2 regions of the Pseudoalteromonas sp. PSi26 genome follow, and region 2 is predicted to be linked to the other one. Evidence: predicted binding sites of a transcription regulator. Region 2 holds the regulator's gene; the other holds the start of a gene.

Region 1 (8,073 bases), on a different contig from region 2:
TGGATACTCTATATTTAACGGCAACGGCTGCTGGTTTAGTAAATCACCCCATACTTCTTGAATCGAACTTACCGCTTTACGTTTTACGCCATTTACAAGGCTTGCCAGGCTATCATTAGCTATGGGTAAAAAACAGCAGCGGTTTTGTTCTTTAGCTGCAAGTACAGAGGGCAAAATAGCATTTACTCCACGTACCTCACCGTTGAGTGCAAGCTCACCGTAAAACTCATATTTATGAATATCAGGGCACACTATTTGCCCTGATGCCACCAAAATGCCTACGGCAATCGCCAAATCAAACCGGCCACCGTCTTTGGGTAAGTCGGCGGGCGCTAAATTAACAGTAATGCGTTGATCAGGAAAACCAAATTGAGAGTTTTCCAGCGCGCTGCGCACTCTGTCTTTTGACTCTTTAACAGAGGCCTCAGGAAGGCCTACAATGTGGAATGCGGGTAAACCAGTTCCTAAGTGAACCTCTACAATAACTTCAGGGGCATTAATACCTACCTGAGCACGAGAATATATACGAGCTAATGACATTCCTTATCCTAACCAATCCTATGATTAAGTAAGTTTAGTCAGGATATTTAAAAACGTGTAATGTGATTTTCCATTTTATTGCTGAAAAACGTAAGAATAATGTCATCAACATTGCCAATACCATCGCCAGCTCAGTCACAAATGAAAAATACACACTAAGTGTATAAACAATACCACCCGCAATACAGGTAATGGCATAGAGCTCTCCTTTTAACAACATAGGGATTTCGCGGGCGAGCACATCACGTATTAAGCCTCCAAAACAAGCCGTTATGACTCCCATTATGATTGCTGTCATTTCTGGCATGCCTGCAAGTAGTGCTTTTTGAGTACCCATTACAGCAAAAAAAGCCAAGCCGAATGCATCCGCTATTTGAAGTGTGTAATACGGAATTGATTTTTGCTTATTAATAAGCCGAGACGTAATAAGCACTGCGGCTAAAATAGCGAAAAAATAACTCTGGTCATGCAACCAAAATACCGGCACATCTAAAATAACATCACGCACCGTTCCTCCACCAATAGCGGTCACTGTTGCTAATACTACAACCCCAAAACCATCCATTTTTTTCTCGTAGGCCACTAATGTGCCTGAAATAGCAAACACAGCAATGCCGATTAAATCAAACCAGTGGTAAAGTTCTGTCATGTAAAAGTGCGCTTAAAAATATTTCAGCCGTTTTAACATACCCAGCACGGGGTGTTAAGTAATAAAAAACTTAAAATGATTAGTATAAGTAAATGGGGTAAATGTAATCACAGCTTTGTTATTAGGTATCACTGAATTTCAGGCATAAAAAAACACGCTTTTAGCGTGTTGCTTTATATAGTGCTTTTATTTCAGTGGTTGCGGGAGCCGGATTTTAATAGATGGCCTTTGCTGGCTAATGAAGAGCTGAGACCGACGAGCTACTCATTTCACTGAATTTCAGGCATAAAAAAACACGCTTTAGGCGTGTTGCTTTAATAGTGCTTTTTATTTCAGTGGTTGCGGGAGCCGGATTTGAACCGACGACCTTCGGGTTATGAGCCCGACGAGCTACCAGGCTGCTCCATCCCGCGCCTGAAATATGCATACTTATTTAACGTTGCTTACATTACAACGTGGCGTCCAATTTAAAAAATTGGTTGCGGGAGCCGGATTTGAACCGACGACCTTCGGGTTATGAGCCCGACGAGCTACCAGGCTGCTCCATCCCGCGCCTGTATATTTAAAGTCTATCGACTACTTAATTTTATCTCTTAAGTTAGAGTTTACAGTAACCAAGTTTTATAAAAAATTGGTTGCGGGAGCCGGATTTGAACCGACGACCTTCGGGTTATGAGCCCGACGAGCTACCAGGCTGCTCCATCCCGCGCCTGTAATTTCTTTAAAACATTTTCGTAATATTTACGAGCCTGCCTTGAAGAGAGCGCTACTATATAGGAATAAACTTAGAATGCAAGGTTTTAACTACCTAAAACTGTTCAAGTGAACAAAAAGCAATCAAAACTCTATTCTATACTCGCTCTTTGGTGAGGAGTAATCATTTTTTGAAACTCCCAATCAGGGTGGCCCATTACAATAAAGTCTGGGTTTTCAGTGCTCTCACGTTGGTTATAGGTTAAAGGGTTAAACTCTGCATCAGTAATGCAGCCGCCCGCTTCTTCTACAATAACTTGTGAAGCCCCTGTATCCCACTCACCCGTTGGGCCTATTCTTAAAAAGCAGTCCGCTTTACCCTCAGCAACAATACATGCTTTTAACGAGCACGAACCAACTGCAATAGTTGTAAATTGGCTATTTAAGTATTGACTCACCGACTCAATTTTCTGACGGCGACTTACCGCTAGTGTTAAACTTTCAGGCGGAGCTACGTATATTCGTGTGTCGCTCTTTTCTTCACGCTTAAAAGCACCATTTTTAGCACTCGCAAAATACGTAATACCTTTTGACGGCCAATGAATTACACCCAACACAGGGTGGTTATTTTCAATAAGCGCAATATTTACCGCAAAATCACCACTTTCTAAAATAAATTCACCTGTGCCATCCATGGGATCAAGTAACCAATAACGCTGCCAATCTTGCCTATCGGCTAATGCAGGAATAGGTGTTTCTTCCGACATAATAGGAATATCGGGCGCAAGTGCCTTTAAGCCTGCAACAAGCACATCATTTGCAGCTAAATCGGCTTTAGTTACTGGTGTGTGGTCTGACTTTTCTTGTTGGCCAATATCATCTTTTTTGTATATAGCCATAATGGCATCGCCTGCACGTTCGGCTAATTCAATACAAGGTTCTAATAAATTATTCATCGGCAGCTCCAGATGCTAAGTACTTATCTAATAATAGCAAAGCGGCAACACTTCGTGCTTCGGTAAAATCAACTTGCTCTAATAATGACTGCCATTGCGTTAATGGCCACTTAACAACAACTAAAGGCTCAGGCTCATCGCCAAGGAGCGTTTGCGGATATAATTGCTTAGCAAATAAAATGTGCATAGTGGCATTAAAATAACTGGGTGCCATGGTCACTGTTTTTAATGGTTTAAAAAAGTCTGCGCCAAAACCTACTTCTTCTTTAAGTTCTCTATTAGCAGCTTGCTCTGGCGTTTCGCCTGGGTCGATAAGTCCTTTAGGAAAACCTAGCTGGTAGTCATTGGTGCCCGCGCAATACTCACGCACTAGCAGCATTTCGTTATCGGCCGTTATAGGCACAATCATTACAGCGCCCCTGCCACCACCTCGAATACGTTCATACTGACGCTCTTCGTCATTCGAAAATTTAAGCTCTAAAGATTCCACAGTAAATAGGCGACTTTTAGCGACAACATTATTACTTAGGATTTGAGGAGGTGTTGGATGCTTTTTCTGTGTCATTGGCGTTAATTTGCTATCATGGCAGTTGTGCTTAATCATAAACTTTTCACAGGGAAAAGCCCATGCTAAATTGGTCAAAAATCGATACCGTTTTACTTGATATGGACGGAACACTTCTCGATTTACATTATGACAGCCATTTTTGGTTAACTGTTCTTCCACAACAACATGCCTTAGCCAAAAATATAAGCTTAAGCGAAGCAAAAAAAGATATTTTTAAACGCTACCAAGCTGTAAGTGGCCAAATTGAGTGGTACTGCTTAGATTATTGGGAAGATCAGCTTCAATTACCAATTATGGATTTAAAACGAGAAACACAGCACCTTATAAAAGTTCGTGACGACGTGCCCTATTTTTTAACGGAGCTAAAAAAAGCAGGAAAAGAGCTTATATTGCTTACCAACGCACATCCAGAAAACGTCATGATGAAATTTGAACACACCGCAATCGATAATTATTTAGATGGTGTTGTGTCGACGCATGAATATGGCGTCAGCAAAGAGCAGCAAAGTTTATGGCACCAAGTACAAAACGATTTAGGGTTTAACAAAACACGCACTTTGTTTGTTGACGACAGCGTAGCTGTATTAAATGCCGCAAAAGAATACGGCATTGGACACTTACTTGCGGTTGCCAACCCCGACAGCCAGCAACCACACAACGAAATAGCCGATTACTTAAATGTAACCGACTACCGTACTATTATTTAGCTTTTTGGGTAACGTGCCTCAAGGCCTTGGTAAACTAACTTTGCAAAGTCTGCATGTTCGGTATCAAGGCTTTTGACCACTTCAACCAAGTGTTCGTTATCTTCTTGGCCGTTCCATACTTTAATGTAGCTACCATCTTGATAACCATGGTCTTGGCGGAAAAAATTTAAGGTGTTTTTACCGACGTAACCACGGTATAAATCGTCAATATCCATGCCCATTTGTGCCATACAACCGGCAAATGCTGCTGCATTAAACGCTTTATCTGCAACTGCAGATGCCGCAAGTATTTCTAACGTTTGTTTAAAGTCATCAGCTTGCTGTACTTGGCTCAACTCACTTTCTAATTGCTTTGCTAAATCTTGATAGCTTGTTTTACCGTCAATACGTAGCGACAAACCAAAGTGAAAAATATCAACTAATTCTAAAATAACTTGCTCGGTATCGGGTGTTTGTTTTTTCCACCACTTCCAGCCATGGTGATCTAGCATTTCGGCACACTCAACCCAAATAGCGCGATACCATTCAAACCCTTGTGTAAACCATTGCTCATGCACTTTTGTATTCATGGCGTTTTGCATTTCTAGCATGACTACTAGCTTATTTAAATTGGCAGACATATCAATTCCTGTCGTTTTTAGTTGTTTTAATAATACAGAGAAAGCGCTGTTTTTGCATTTGCTATGTCTGTTTTAATTATTTTATCGATTACTGGTAAACTCACACCACGACTCGATTAAGTCAATAAAGTCTTCAAAACCACAACCACTGCTTAAGTCGTTTTCTTCAAGCATTAAATCGTCATCTTGGTAGGCAATTAAGTCTTCGCTGTCTTGGTGCAGTGCATGCGCTTCAAATAAGGCTTCATCTTTAGATAAAATTAAATCTATTTCTTGGCCTTTTAAAGTCACAGGCTCAAAACTCGTTTTTACCGACGCAATAAGTGCTTGCACCATAGCCACTTTGTCTTTGCCAATTTCTTCGTTTAACCAACGGCCAATGATTGCATGCTCGCTGCTTATTTTAATGCGCAGCCCACTAATAGGGTCGCGAATAAATTGATATTCCATAGGGTTTGCCTGTAACTCTTTAATTGCGTAATTATATACGTAAACGCCCGCAAACCACAGGACATATAAAGCAAAATAGCGCCACATGGGCGCCATTTTATTCAGCTCTAAAGCTGTTAACTTCGCGATCTATAACGCGCGGCGTCAATAATTGACCATAAGTAAATAATAGGCACTAATACAAAACCAACGAGTACATATATAAGTGCATAACTTATGACAATGGCTAGTGCAAAAAATATAGCAGCTAAAATACGCCCTTGTACTAGTTGCCCTAAACCAGGAAAAAATATATTACACAACGCAGCAATTACATTACCGCCAGACCCTTGATCAGCCATACTCACCTCTGTAGTTAATTAATTTTAAATTTTAGTTATCTACTTACTATCACACTTTATGCCAATTTATTAAAGCTTAAAAATCAGTTAGTTAAATTACGACTCACTAATTGCTTTGGTATTTTTTACTAAATATAGGTCAATTTGATTATTTTTATTATTAATTTTAGTTACTTATCCATACCAAAAAAACTATCCTGCCAATTGGTTTTAGAGGCAATTTTTATAATAGCTGTTCATAAAAACAGTATTTTATTTAGCCTAACAAAAACACCTGTTATACTGCCCTCAATATTGATTAAAAAGGCGTAACGATGGACGTTTCAGAATTACTCGACGGCTTAAATGACAAACAACGCGATGCCGTTGCAGCCCCATTACAAAACATGCTGGTATTGGCAGGTGCTGGGTCTGGTAAAACACGAGTGTTGGTTCATCGTATTGCGTGGCTTATGCAGGTTGAGCAAGCCTCTGCTTATAGTATTTTTGCGGTAACCTTTACCAATAAAGCAGCGAAAGAAATGCGCACACGTGTTGAAGAAACCTTAAAAGCACCCGTCGGTGGCATGTGGATTGGTACTTTCCATGGTTTATCACATCGAATTTTACGCGCTCATCACCGTGAAGCTAACTTACCAGAAGCCTTTCAAATATTAGACTCTGATGACCAACTTCGTATGATTAAGCGCTTATTAAAATCAATGAATATTGATGATAAAAAGTGGCCAGCTAAACAGTTTGGCTGGTACATCAGCGCTAAAAAAGACGAGGCACTTCGTCCTAAAGATATTCAAGCGTATGACATAAACGAGCAAATGATGTTGCGTGTATATGCCGCCTATCAGGAAGCCTGTGACAGGGCTGGTTTGGTCGATTTTGCTGAAATACTGCTACGCAGCTATGAAGTATTAAAAAATAACCCGACGTTACTTCGCCACTACCAACAGCGCTTTGCGCACATGCTAGTAGACGAGTTCCAAGATACCAATACCATTCAATACGCATGGTTAAAGCTGCTTGCTGGTGATACACAAAGCATTATGATTGTAGGCGACGATGACCAAAGTATTTACGGTTGGCGCGGCGCTAAAATAGAAAACATTAAACGCTTTTTAACTGATTTTGATGCCGAAACCATTCGTCTTGAGCAAAACTACCGCTCAACCGCAACCATTCTAAAAGCATCTAATGCGCTAATTAAAAATAACTCAGAGCGCATGGGGAAAAGCTTATGGACCGACGGTAACGACGGCGAACCTATTTCTATTTATGCCGCATTTAACGAATTAGACGAAGCCCGCTTTGTAAGTAGCAAATTACGCAGCTGGCTAAATGCCGGAAATGCATTGCAAGACGCTGCTATTTTGTACCGTAGTAACGCGCAATCTCGTGTACTTGAAGAAGCGATGCTACAAGAAGGCTTAAAATACCGTATTTACGGTGGTATGCGATTCTTCGAGCGTCAAGAAATTAAAGATGCGCTATCGTACTTACGCTTAGTAGGTAATCGCCAAGACGACGCCGCATTTGAGCGTGTAATTAATACTCCTGCTCGCGGTATTGGCGATAAAACATTAAGTCATATACGTGATTGTGCTCGTGCTGAGTCACTTCCGCTTTGGTACGCAGCTAAAGCTATTGTTGAACAACAGCACTTATCAGGCCGAGCAGCTGGCGCTGTAACAAAGTTTGTAGAGCTTGTTGAGCACATTGAAGACAAAATTAGCGATCTCACTTTACAAGAACAAGCTAAATACACAATTCAAACCTCTGGCCTTATGGCTATGTATCAAGCTGAAAAAGGCGAAAAAGGCCGAGCTCGTGTAGAAAACTTAGAAGAGCTTATAAGTGCCTGCGATCAGTACGAACTCCCTGAAGAAGAAGAGTTTAGCTCACCCCTGCAAGGCTTTTTAGCCTATACCTCGCTTGAATCTGGCGAAGGACAAGCCGACGAACACGAAGACGCGGTACAAATGATGACGCTTCACTCAGCTAAAGGCTTAGAATTCCCGCTTGTATTTATGGTGGGCGTAGAAGAAGGCATGTTTCCATCGCAGCAAAGTAATGAAGAGTCTGGCCGCCTCGAAGAAGAACGTCGCCTTTGTTACGTCGGCATGACTCGTGCTATGGATAAGTTATACATTAGCCACGCCGAAAGCCGCCGCCTTTATGGACAAGAGAAATACCATAGTCCTTCACGTTTTTTACGCGAAATTCCTGAAGACTGCGTTGAAGAAATTCGTATCAAAACGCAAGTTTCGCGACCACCGGCAGCAGGTCGCTTTAGTGCATCAGTAAGCCATGCCGCCTTTGAAAACAGCGGCTTTAACTTAGGTCAACGTGTACTGCATGCCAAGTTTGGTATTGGCACGGTACTTAACTATGAAGGTAGCGGCGCTCAATCGCGCGTACAGGTAAACTTTGATGACTTAGGCAGCAAATGGTTAGTAACGGCTTATGCACGATTACAAGCTGTATAAAGCTTACATAAACACGTTAGAAAAAACACTGGTTGGCGCTTATCATCGCCAACTTGTGCTTATTACTGG
Region 2 (8,073 bases):
TACTTCTGGGTCGCTAATTTGGCTATTGTCATCAAAAACAGAAAACGCAGACGGTACAGCAAGTTGATCGGCAAGCACTAACGAACCAATGCCGCTTAAAATATCACGTACGTGGTTTAAACCGCGTAAACCTCCTAATCCACCCGGTGAAGTAGCAAATAAGGCCACAACTTTATTACGAAACGCCGGTACTGCACCTTGCTCAGTGCGTGAAGCCCAATCTATAGCGTTTTTTAACGGCGCAGTAATAGACCCGTTATACTCTGGGCTTGCCAGTAAAATACCATCTGCAGAGCGAAGTTTGTCTTTTAAAAGCTGGGCGTCGACTGGTGTGCCTTGCGCTTCAATGTCCTCGTTAAATAGTGGAATATCTAACTCGTTTAACTGAATAACTTCTACTTCAGCACCGGCTTGCAAAGCAAAACGTGCTGCTTCATTAATAAGTTTTTGATTAAAGCTTTCTTTACGTAAGCTGCCCGCAAGCGCGATAATTTTTGGTGCTGACATGGATTTGGCCTTTTTATGTTTTAAGTTACATACCTAATGTAGCAAACTTTTACTTGTAGAAAACCCAAATAAACGCAACACTTATGTGCGTATACGCACACAAGTTAAAGGCAGGGTACATGGCAATAAAATTTGACGACTGGCAAGACGTAAAAGTGGCCTTTGAAGTGGCCCGGCTTGGCACACTTACAGCTGCAGCAGAGGCACTAAATGTACACCACAGCACGGTACTAAGACGAATTAACAGCCTTGAAAAAAAACTAGATACGCGATTGTTTCATCGCCATGCTCGTGGTTACAAGGTAACTGAAATAGGCGCTAAATTATTTGCGACAGCGCAAACAATAGATACCTCGCTCGAACAGTTACATAACGATATTGCCGCTGCCGACAGTACTTTACGCGGAAGTTTATTGCTTACTACGGTGAGTGGGTTTATGGATGTTATGGGTGATGTATGTGAGCAATTTCAGACATTACACCCACAAGTGCAGCTTGAAGTTATTTTGGAGCAAAAACGCTTGCGGCTCGATCACGGGCAAGCACATATTGCGCTTCGTGCAGGCCCTAAACCTGATGAAGGTGATTACATAGCTCAGCACTTAGCAAAGCTTACATCGGGTTTGTATGCTAACAAACGTTACATTACAAAGCATGGTATGCCTAAATCATTAGGTGATTTATTGCAGCATAATTTTGTATCCGGAGTCGCGGGATATAATGCACGGGTACCTTATTTTGCTTGGGCAGACGAAAATATTCCTGCATCGCAAATCAAATTACGTGTATCAGAAACTGCCGAGGCTACACGCGCGATTATTAAAGGCTTAGGGATTGGTGGTTTACAACATGATGTAGCAGCGCAATATAGCGATTTGGTTCCTGTGCTACATAGTGAATTAAATTGGCCCACCGATGTGTGGTTAGTGACCCATCATTTAGTGCATCGCACCGCGAAAGTACAAGCTTTTGCAGGCTTATTAAAAGCGCATTTTAATAAACTTGCTAAGTAAAAAACAGAAGGTTTCCCGATCGAGTTATTTTTTGGCAATCAGCATTTTTTATAGTTTTACAATAAAAAGGCGCACAACAATTAGTTGTACGCCGTTTTAGTTATTAAATTACTGTGCTTTACAACGTACGTTTTTAAGCTCAATAGCGAGATCTTTTTTAGGGTAATAAAGCACGCATTGCTCGCCAATAATTTGTAAAACAAATTTTTCTGACTTTATATTATGCGCACCCATAATGGGCATGCCATTGGGATCTTTACTTGTGCCATGGCTTAGTAATAGCTCACTGCGTTTGGTAAAAACGGTGTCGGCCAGTGTAACTAGCGTGCCGCCTTTAGCTTTTATAATTGCCTGTTGCAGCACAGTTATAACGCCTGGGTTAACTTCTGTTAATAACGCAGGCTTTGCAACGGCATTACTCATACTATTACACCCTCCTATACTTATTAATACAGTGAGTACCGCCAGTAATTTTACCATTATTGCTCCTCAGACAACGTAGGCCATGTTAGGTCCATGTTACCGCGAGTAAGATCATTTGGTGCGTTTAAAGGTTGCAGTTTTTCGCTAGTTGCAGCAAAGCTTGGTACATCTACTTTACTATTAGCGACTGTTGTTGTGATTGGGCACTCGCCGTTATTGTCTATATGAAAAAGTGCTGTAGATAGTAACCTTTCGTTGCTATCACCAAGTTGATTATCAAAGTCATCACTAACAACACACCCTTGTACATCGGCATTAAATTGTGGTGTTGGTGTTGGGGTAAAGCCTGCGGCATATTCGCCAAAGCCTTTACTGTTAACGCCACTAAATTGAATGGTGTAGTAGGTTGTTCCACAGTTGTGTGTAGGCGTAAATCCGTATGGTTTACCACAGGTTGTGTCGCCAATAAGTACCACCTCTGCATCTATTCCCTTTAAGCCATTAATAAATGCTTCAGAGGCTGAACAGGTACCTGATGTACTTAGTACATACACTTTAGATAAGTTTAAATCAGGTAATTTATCGCCAGTACTAAAAAACGTTGAGTAATCTATTTCTTCGTCAATAAACGGAAATGGAGAATCAACAGGCTGTTTATCATTTTGTTGTGTTTGATAGTAAAAGCGGTTTTGTACATTGGCACTTCCTGCCACCATGTACGCTAGCTGCGCAGAAAGCGCTAATAAACCACCGCCGTTGTATCTAAAATCAATAACGAGTTCGTCTACGTTATCGGTTCTAAATTTATTTACTGCATCAATTAGGCCCTCTTGGGCAATACCTATATGACTATTAAACTGCATATAACCAACGCGCGTGTTATTGCTTGTTACAATCGTTTTTACATTTTGAACAGGCGTTTGCTCAATGTTTCCCGCTGTGACGTTAAATGTTTTTTCCGTGCCGTCGTTACTGCGGACAACGATTGTATGTGAATCACCGTTGGTTGGGCTAAATAAGCCTTCGTTTAAAGTATCAATCCCTGCTTGGGTATTGGTATTAATACTTACGCCATCAACTTCAAGTACGGTATCGCCTCGTTGAAAGCCAATTTGGCTTGCTGGTGAGTCATCTTCAAGGTAAGCAACACGTAAAATTCTATCGGCTGAATCTCCAATAAATGCCCAGTTAATACCATAACCAGAGGTAACGCCCGATTGTGCTTCTTGGAAGTAATCTTCAGAGGGTTCTGAAAAATGAAAGTTATCTTTTTTAGCGCCTGAATCGGTTAGTTCTTCAGTTTTCAGTTGAGCAAAATACTCAGCCACGGTATCGAACGATTCAGGGTCGTTATCAGCTATTTCGTCATACCACAGGTATGTTTCGTCGCTCCATGAGCGAAGCCATAGTTTTTCGTATAAGGCTGAACCAGCTTGGTCTGGGTATGGTTGGTTGTTATTAAACGGGTCACTACCTGTGCGCGGTGTTTCACAAAAGTTTTTAAGTTCGTCTGAAGGTTCAAATACACCGGCAGTCCATGTCGGTGTGTTACTAGTAGGTGGCGTGACAGGCGCTGGTGTAGTGTTGCTACCTCCGCCTCCACCACAACCTGTTAAAGCAAATACTGAGAGCGCGCTGATGATTGCAAGCGATAGTGTGTTGTTTTTAAACATATTCAGTACTTCCTGTAAATAAGTTGTTTAAAATACTACAACACCTGATTATTTATTCAACGTTTTGCTTTTTCTTTATGTAAATAATTGTGTCATTTTTTATCGGCAAGGCAGGATCTTATGTTTGCATATTAGCGGGAATATACCATTACATTTTTTGTACAGTATCTTTTAGTGCTAGGTCTTGCTTTTGCCACGCATTAAAAAGTTTTTGTTGTTGTTTTGAAATTTTTAAACCATAGGTTTTTTGCATATAAGCATAGGCGTCGGCAATTTGTTTACGGGCATAAAATGGTGGCTCAACAACACGTTGCTTAAAGTTTACTTTTACATCGCATTGGCCGTATTGAGTCGCGGCTTCACCTAGCATGCCAAAGCGGTAATTAGAACGGTCAGCGTTTATTTCGCCAATTACGGGGGCTAAGTTGTTTATGTCAGCTTCCATTTTTCGAAATTTTTCGCTGACTTTACGGCAGTTTTTACGCCCACCATTTTGCCAACATTGTAGTTGATGCCCAAACTCCCATGCCGATACAATATGCTCCCATTCAATACGTAAGGCGCGCTGGTTTACTTTGCCTGAGCGGGTAAATGTATTACGAGGTACATAGCCACAACCCGTTGGATCTGGCACTAGTTTTTTACCTTGTTTTTTAATATCACAACCGCAATACAGGCTTTTTGCATTGTTCGGTAGTGTTTTTATTAAGTGCTTTTTAGCAGTAGAGAAACGAGTAAAGTCTTTACTTGATACCGAAAAACAGACACAGCAAGCCAGTAAGGCCAAAATCAATCGGGTCATATCCATCACATACGTGAACTACAGGAGCGCCTAGTTTACTGGGTTAACAGGCAAACATACACTTATTTAAAACTGCGTTTAATCCTTATGTTTTGCAATAGCAGCAAAAAACCACTTAAACAAAAAAGTACACTGGTTGCTGCAAAGCTAATTAATAAAGGATTATTAAAGTTTTCACGTTCATCGTAATCCATAATATGTAGCATCCAAAAAAAGTCGAAAATTCGCCACAGTGTACTGCGCACAGTAATCACTTTGCCTGTATCTGATGACAAATAGAGGGTGGTGCTAAATGTATCGTTAAATTGTACTTGCCATACATTTTTTTTATAACCGCTTTCTCGTGGTCCTACAGCTAATAATGCGGTACTTTCGGGTTGAGCATCAATAAGTAAATGTGCGTGCGCATTAGCAATTATTTGCTGTTTATTCGGCGCTTTAAATGGTTGCCCAGTAATGCCATTAAAGCTTTGTTGGTTGTCTTTACTGGTTACAGTTATAAGTGGGGTGGATAAGAAATGTGTGAAGGTTATTTTGATCGGATTGGTTACTTTGGTTGCGATATCATCAATTGATGCGACGTAATCATGGCTTTTAAAAGGGTTGGCTAGCGTGCGTGTTGCTAGGTGTTTACCATGTACTTTTTCAAGCGGGATGGCGCTCATAACCAAACCGCCAAGCAACCAAGCTAGTATTTGTATTCCTAATAAATAGCCCAACCATTTATGAAGTTTACGTGCTGGTTTAAAAATTTTTTTCATGTGTGTTTATCATATTATTTTTAAAAGACATTTTACGCGATGGTTGAGCAAGGTGGGTGCGACAAAATGTCGCACTAATACATTAAAATAGCGTTTCAGCACAATAGCGCCAATTGTAAGCAGCAATAGCACTCTAAAATAAGAGTATTGCCATATAAAACGTCTATTTATAGGGTGTTGATTTGGTATAAAGGTAAAACTGCGTTAAAGTTTGCATGGTAACCATTAGAGGATAAATACGAGACAATGTCGGAAATTCAATTTTTAAATGTAGATCTAGAGCTTGAGTCAAAACAAGATATTAGTGTTCTGGTGGCCGATCTAAAAAAAGTCGCAACGATTTTACATTATGACAAAGACGAATACCGTCAATTAGCACGTATTGAGGTAGCTGGCGATGTAAAATCACCAGACAAAGCAATAAACCATATATGTGAGCTTATTGAATCGTGTTCACGCAATGCATTAAAGCAATGGTTAAGCTGCTCACGTAGAACGTTTGATATAGGGTTTGAGTCAGGCACATCGCCAAAGTGTTTTAATCAAGCTTTACATGCAGATACACTACTTCGTATATCTGCTATTGGCGCGGGTATGGAAATAACAATTTACCCTCTCGAGAAGTAACCTACGCTTTTCGCTCAACAACTGCTGCGGTCATTTTTGATACGCAGCACAGTTCGTTACGGCTGTTTGTGATTTTTATTTCCCAAACTGAACTACGTTTTCCAATATGAAATGCGCGTGCTGTTGCCGTTAATGTACCATTACGAGAAGCCTTTAAATGGCTTGCACTTATTTCTTGCCCAACACAGTAAAATTTTGTGAAATCGACAACAAAATTAGCAGCATAGCTGGCTACCGTTTCTGCCAGTACAACGTTAGCGCCGCCATGAACCATGCCAATAGGATTATGATGTGCAGGGATTGCAGGCATAGTTGCGACTAAGTAATCATCGCCTATCTCTGTTATTTCGATTCCCATGGTTTTCATTAGGGTACCTTGACCATTAATGCCTTCGTCCAATTGTTTACACAATGCTAATGTAATGGGTTGATGCCAAATACTCATATAGATTCCTTTAAATTTAATGAAGCAAGTTACTATTTTTATAGGCTATATTAGAAAGCCCCTAAAATGTACACGTAAGAAAGTAATTTGGCTATTTGAACGGGTAATTTAAATTTGCGATTTTTATTTAACTGTATATACTCACAGTTAAATGTACTGTATGGAAAACCAGTTGTATGCGCCCATTAACTAAACGCCAAGCTCAAATACTCGAATTAATTAAAGTGTTTATTAAAGACACTGGTATGCCGCCTACACGTGCCGAAATAGCACAAACGTTAGGGTTTAAAAGTGCAAATGCCGCTGAAGAACATTTAAAAGCCCTTGCCAAAAAAGGGGTGATTAAAATGAAACCAGGCGCAAGCCGAGGGATTCAACTTGTTGAAGAAGAGGAACCGGAGCAATTGGGTTTACCGCTTATTGGCCGAGTTGCAGCAGGTTCACCCATTTTGGCGCAAGAGCATGTTGAAAGCCACTGTAAAATTGACCCGTTAATGTTCAAACCAGCTGCTGACTTTCTACTGCGCGTAAATGGTATGAGTATGAAAGATATAGGCATTATGGATGGCGATTTACTTGCTGTGCATAAAACACAAGTGGCTGAAAATGGTCAAGTTGTGGTTGCCCGTGTTGATGACGATGTAACCGTAAAACGTATTGAAAAGGCAGGTCGTCAGGTATTACTTCATGCCGAAAATGACGAGTTTGCACCAATTAAGGTCGACCTCGAAACTGAGTCATTCAACATTGAAGGCTTAGCAGTGGGTGTTATTCGTAACGCGGACTGGATGTAGTTTTTTCTTATTTTATGAAAAGCGCACTATTTTGGTGCGTATTTTTATTTTTTTAAATTTATTTGTTTTTTATTCACACTCTTTCATTTCATCCTTAGCCCTTACTACCTCTCGATTTGAGCCATTTTTTTCTACGCTAAACTAAATCAACGCTCTACTTTTTACATATTTATTGTTTGTTTTTAATACAAAAAACTTGCATGCTGGTTAAATATTAACTAATTGTTAATGAACTGACGCTGGCAATACTCATCGCTTTTAAGTTTTGAGCACACACAATAAATTTGTTGCTAGCGCAGTGAATGCCAATTTTTATAAATAAAACGGCATTAATAAAAAAATAAAAATAACGAATTGGCGTTTAAGCCGTATGCCTCTTCGCTTTGCACTAGCAACAGCATCAAAGGAGTCGTCACATGGGTAAACTTAGTTGTACCTTGTGGCTTATATTGTGTGCTTTTCCGCAGTTAGCCTTGGCAAATAGCCAATTTAATATGCGTAAAGGCGTTACAGATATAAGTGAAAATGTTTACGAATTACACATGACCATATTTTTTATATGTTGTGTGATTGGGATAATAGTGTTTGCCATTATGCTTTGGGCACTCATTCATCATCGCAAATCTAAAGGAGCGGTTCCCGCTCAATTCCACGAAAGCACCAAAGTAGAAATTCTTTGGACAGCCATTCCATTTGTTATTTTAATTGCTATGGCAGTGCCTGCTACAAAAACCTTAATCGCTATGGAAGATGCCAGTAAAGCCGACTTAACAATTAAAGTTACAGGTTCACAGTGGAAATGGCATTATGAATACATGGGAGAAGATGTAGAGTTTTACTCAATGCTTGCAACTCCTCAGGATGAAATAACTAATTTAGCTGATAAAAACCCAAATTATTTACTTGAGGTAGACAAACCCCTCGTACTACCAATTAATCAAAAAATTCGTTTTTTAATGACCTCAGATGATGTTATCCACTCTTGGTGGGTACCAGACTTTGCCGTTAAAAAAGACGCCAATCCAGGC

What was found. Region 2 encodes LexA, which represses DNA repair genes until DNA is damaged. Its sites were predicted from a motif close to TACTGTATNNNNATACAGTA; they were not measured.
Region 1: the regulator LexA is predicted to act here: its motif matches at 5,755-5,774, upstream of uvrD (DNA helicase II).

What each region holds. Positions count from the first base shown of each region.
Region 1 is NZ_JBHNYT010000011.1:4,429-12,501, reverse strand. It holds gene ACFI34_RS12615 (YifB family Mg chelatase-like AAA ATPase) at 1-540, opposite strand, end outside; gene ACFI34_RS12610 (trimeric intracellular cation channel family protein) at 575-1,189, opposite strand; tRNA gene ACFI34_RS12605 (tRNA-Met) at 1,526-1,602, opposite strand; tRNA gene ACFI34_RS12600 (tRNA-Met) at 1,666-1,742, opposite strand; tRNA gene ACFI34_RS12595 (tRNA-Met) at 1,822-1,898, opposite strand; gene cysQ (3'(2'),5'-bisphosphate nucleotidase CysQ) at 2,035-2,838, opposite strand; gene nudE (ADP compounds hydrolase NudE) at 2,831-3,403, opposite strand; gene yrfG (GMP/IMP nucleotidase) at 3,466-4,113, shown strand; gene ACFI34_RS12575 (dUTP diphosphatase) at 4,110-4,733, opposite strand; gene ACFI34_RS12570 (YacL family protein) at 4,815-5,183, opposite strand; gene ACFI34_RS12565 (hypothetical protein) at 5,300-5,524, opposite strand; gene uvrD (DNA helicase II) at 5,839-8,004, shown strand; gene ACFI34_RS12555 (tRNA(Met) cytidine acetyltransferase TmcA domain-containing protein) at 7,982-8,073, shown strand, end outside.
Region 2 is NZ_JBHNYT010000015.1:24,902-32,974, forward strand. It holds gene ACFI34_RS15065 (NADPH-dependent FMN reductase) at 1-507, opposite strand, end outside; gene ACFI34_RS15070 (LysR family transcriptional regulator) at 627-1,520, shown strand; gene ACFI34_RS15075 (hypothetical protein) at 1,629-2,000, opposite strand; gene ACFI34_RS15080 (S41 family peptidase) at 2,000-3,616, opposite strand; gene ACFI34_RS15085 (endonuclease) at 3,765-4,418, opposite strand; gene ACFI34_RS15090 (hypothetical protein) at 4,481-5,179, opposite strand; gene ACFI34_RS15095 (hypothetical protein) at 5,426-5,806, shown strand; gene ACFI34_RS15100 (PaaI family thioesterase) at 5,808-6,251, opposite strand; gene lexA (transcriptional repressor LexA) at 6,428-7,045, shown strand; gene coxB (cytochrome c oxidase subunit II) at 7,462-8,073, shown strand, end outside.